2 regions of the Ralstonia sp. GX3-BWBA genome follow, and region 2 is predicted to be linked to the other one. Evidence: riboswitches for the same ligand, from Rfam matches in the RefSeq annotation. Region 2 holds a riboswitch; the other holds the start of a gene.
What was found. A riboswitch is a leader RNA that binds a small molecule or an ion and turns the genes downstream of it on or off. The one in region 2 is predicted to bind cobalamin.

Region 1 (2,199 bases), on a different contig from region 2:
GTCTGAAAGTACGTCAGCCCTGCCTGCCAATCCGCGGAAAGGCGATGCGACAACTGCGCCGACACGCTCTTGTTCGTATAAGGGTTGTCGTTCGGGTTGGCATTCTTGGCTTGCAGTGGGTTGATTGCAGAGAACCCGTCGGTCTTGAACTCCGACACTGACACAGCGAACGACGTATCCCCGCGCTCGCCCAGCGAGCCGTTGATACCCGCCTGCGCGCGCTTGGTGTTGCGTGCGCCGTACTCAATCTCTGCGTTGGCCAATGGGGCATGTCCCTTGCCACTGCGCGTGAAGATCTGCACCACGCCGCCAATCGCGTCGGAACCATATAGCGCCGACACGTTGCCGCGAACGACCTCGATATGATCGATCTGGTCGGCCATCAGTTGATCGATCTGCGTGGCCCCCAGCGTGGCGGAACTCACCCGCACACCATCAATGAGAACCAGCGTCTGATTGGAACCGGCACCGCGCATGAAAAGGCTGGCGTTGGTGCCAGGCCCGCCGTTCTGCGCGATTTCGATGCCGGCCTCGCGGCGCAGCAGCGTCACCGCGTCCGGCGCCTGCGAGCGCTCGATATCGGCGCGGCTGATGACCGTCGTGTGCGGCAATGCATCCGACAGGGGCTGCTCGCTGCGCGAGGCCGTCACCACCGTCGGATTCAGTTCACCCACGGGCGTACTGGCTGCCGGTGTATTGCTTTGTGCCCAGGCCGGCACGACTGCACCTGCCATGACCCCCGTTAGTGCGCTGGCAAGCGCGCGCATGGCCGTCCGGGGCATTCGGAGTGGCCGCTTTGTAGTCAAGCTCATGTTGAAAAGACAAGAAGCGTCAGCCGGACCCGTTCCCCCGCAGGTCGCTGGCAGCAGGATCTCGATGCGGTTCCCTCCGGGGCTTCACATCGGCTCTGAGATCCACCGTCCTGGCCGGTATCCGGGCTGGCGAAGCGGCCTGCCCGCCTTCCCATTCCCAGAGGAACAGTGGCGTATGGACAGACCGCGCGGTACCCATCTTCTTCTTGGCGAGATGGCAGGCACACGCGACGTTCGCTTACCGTTGCGGGGGCAGCGCAGGTTGGCGCATCGCTTGGGGCGCGCGCTCCCTGCTTCCCGTTTAACTGCAGATGGTGCTGCGGGCACCAGGACGCCGCGAAGTTTAACGGAAAAGGCACGCTAAACCCGCCCAAGTCGCGGTAAAAACACACCCTTCGCCCTTTGTGCCCGCTGCGTCGCCTCATGCCGCCGCAACTCGCGCATCCGTATGGAGGACAGGCGCGACGCGCATGATCGGCTAAAATCCCCCCACTCGATTCTGATTGACACCCAATGCTGAACGAACTCGAACAACTTGCCGGCAAGATCGCGCGCGTGCTGCGTCACGCCGATGCGCTAGCCGCCGAGAACCAGCGCCTGCACGCCGAAGTCGAGCGGCTTCAGGCGGAAGCCGATGCCTCCAAGACCGAGCGCGACGCGATGGTCGCCGATCGCAGCGTGCTCAATGCCAAGATCGAAGAAGCGCAACTGCGCATCCAATCGATTCTCGACAAGCTGCCCACGGCTACCGACGCGCGCCAGCTTGACCTCCTCGGCCAGGCCGCAGGCGCCGATGAAACAACGGCCGCCCCCGCCCCGCATTCGGAGACCTAAGCATGAGCAGCAAGCAAATTGAAGTGAACATCGCCGGGCAGCCCTACAAGTTTGCCGTCTCGGTCGATAACGAAGCGGCCCTGCGTGAAGCCGCAGCCATGGTCGACAATCAGATGACGCGCATCAAGAACGGCTCGAACACCAAGGGCATCGAGCGCGTTGCCGTGATGGCCGCCATTAGCATCGCGTCGGATTTGCTGTCGATGCAACGCCAGGCCGCGTCCGATTCCGCCCTGCCGATCGACTCGATTCGCGCCAAACTGGCCGACCTGAACGCCCGCACTGACGAGGCGCTGCGCCAGTACGGCGAAGTCATTTGACTCAGTACAAAACGTGTTTGTAACCGGATCGCATCCGGGCTTGGGTTCGGATGCGAACGGGTGTATAGTGTCACCCAATGGCTTCCGGAATCTCCCGCAAACCCTTGCAGCATAAGGCTTTAGCGGCTATAGAGTAGAGAAAAACGGTTGCCGGCGATGAATCTTTCAGACGCATCGCCATGCGCTCGAAACACAGCGTGATGATGCGTCTGACAGTTTCCCTGCCTGGTTCG
Region 2 (2,199 bases):
GATCGTGCGTTCTCATTGCGGGCCGCCTTTCATCAGTGCAGGGGAGGGCAGACGGTCGTAGCCTTTCCACTGATAGATGCCTGCTGAAATGGCCCAGCTCAGGATGAAGAGACCGATGGCCAGATAGCCGAACTCCGCCAGTCTTTCATTGAGTAGGGAAACCCATGCCCACGGCCCGTCGTGCAGGCTCAGGCGGTTGGCCAGCAGACCGAGCGCCTCGATGGAGCCGATGACGAACGCCATCAGCACCGAGGTCAACGTGATCGTGATGTTGTACCAGAGCTTGCGCATCGGGTTGACAAAGGCCCAGCCATAGGCGCCGACCATCAGGATGCTGTCGAGCGTGTCGATCAGGGCCATGCCTGCGGTGAACAGAACGGGGAAGACCATGACCGACAGGAATGGGACGCCCTTGGGCGTCTGGGCCGCTGAGATTGAAAACAGCCCGATCTCCGTGGCCGTGTCGAATCCGAGGCCGAACAGGAAACCGAGCGGAAACATATGCCAGCTCTTGGTGACCAGCCGGAACATCGGGCGAAACAGCCGCGCCATGACGCCATTGCCGGACGTCAGCGTGTCGATGTCTTCGTCACGGATCGCTTCTCCCTTCCTGAAACGGACGAACTGTTTCCACACCGCACAAAGAATGAAGAGGTTGGTTGCCGCAATGACAAGCAGGAAGAGGGCGGAGATGGCCGTCGAAATGCCACCGCCGCTTTCCCTGAGTGCGCCAAGACGTGCACCCATGGCGGAACTCGCGGTAACGACGACGAACACCGCCAGCACGATCAACGTCGAATGTCCGGTGGAGAAGAAGAAACCCACTGCGAAGGGGCGTTGGCCCTGCTGCACCAGCTTGCGCACCACGTTGTCGATCGCGGCGATGTGATCGGCATCGACTGCATGGCGCAGCCCGAACAGGTAGGCCAGTAGTGCGGTACCAAGCAAGCCGGGTTGTCCGGCAAAGGCGGTGAGCGCCCATGCCCAGGCCAGTAGGTTCAGTCCAATGAGTACTGCCAGCAGGCTGACTGGCGTACGGGACGGAGAGGTTAAACGGCGCGAGAGCGGCGATGCCACGGAAGGCCTCTTTGCGAGATGCATCGCCGCGAGACAGGACAAAACGGCTTGGCCGCTTTTCGTATCCCCCAGTACACCCCGCCCGGATTGACCCCACGTCGACAAGAGATGATGGCCGGTCTCCTGGCTTGTGCGTCATCACCGCGCATCGCCTTCCCGGAACCCTCCGGTGGCACTTTGATACGGGCTCGTCACTTACAGTTGCGGGGGCAGCCACGGCTTCACACCGTGTTCCCGTTTCACCCTTCAAGGGCACCATCATTCGTCGCCGGATCATACGCGATGAGGCTGGGCATGTGAACATCGCGCAGCGCGTAGTCATGCGCGTGAATCTTCCGTACATCCGCGGCTGGTGCACCTTGGCCGGCCGTCGCTTCCTTGGCACCCAGAAACCGACGTCAGTCATGATCCGGCGCACCGTCTCGCTGGCCAGCGCTCACGCAGCTTCTAGGCCGCCAGCTTCAGGCCGAAATCCGCATAGCTGTCCCGAATCAGCCCGCGCATGCGTAACTCCAGACCGGGCGGCAGTTGGTTGTTGGCCGGTCGGCCTGGATGTCGGTTCTGCAGACCCGCTGCACCTTGAACCTGATAGCGTCGCAACAAACGCAACGCTTACACCAAGCCGGGCAGCAGCAATCCCAGTCTTGAGGTGCTCATCGGTGAGCGCCTGGAGGTTCTTGGGTCGGTCGAGCACTCGGACATTTGGACTTGGCTATAACCGGACATCACAACCTGGCTCTAGCACCTAAATTACGCATAATTTGTGTTATGTAAAATAAAAGAGGCTTGCAGATAACGCAGCGGCGACATGCAGACGCTGCAGTGCTCCTGGCGGACGGAAGCAATTTTGTTCACTTTCGTGAGGTAGCCCTATTCACTCGTCGGCCAAATACTGCCCAAGAGCTGACCGCATGCACCTGTGATCGGTGCCAGCGTCGGCTGACCCCTGAGGAGCCTGGTGAGTTGCAAGAGCGACTATCGCTTGACCACTCCTGCGGCTTCAATTCTGTCTCTGGTGACGGCAACGTGGTTAGTCTCGACCTGTGCCAGCGCTGCGTGAAGGAACTGCTCGGAAAATGGTTACGTACAGGACAGCCGAAAGACTTGTGAGGAAGGGAGCGA

Region 1: it holds a riboswitch for cobalamin, as region 2 does, so the genes downstream of both, DOD19_RS03090 (TonB-dependent receptor) here and DOD19_RS21250 (HoxN/HupN/NixA family nickel/cobalt transporter) in region 2, are expected to answer to the same signal.

What each region holds. Positions count from the first base shown of each region.
Region 1 is NZ_QMKS01000004.1:275,101-277,299, reverse strand. Features, by position in the region: gene DOD19_RS03090 (TonB-dependent receptor) at 1-782, opposite strand, end outside; cobalamin riboswitch at 907-1,158, opposite strand; gene DOD19_RS03085 (hypothetical protein) at 1,326-1,646, shown strand; gene DOD19_RS03080 (cell division protein ZapA) at 1,649-1,966, shown strand; RNA gene ssrS (6S RNA) at 2,182-2,199, shown strand, end outside.
Region 2 is NZ_QMKS01000022.1:182,379-184,577, forward strand. Features, by position in the region: gene DOD19_RS21245 (ferredoxin) at 1-16, opposite strand, end outside; gene DOD19_RS21250 (HoxN/HupN/NixA family nickel/cobalt transporter) at 13-1,077, opposite strand; cobalamin riboswitch at 1,173-1,352, opposite strand.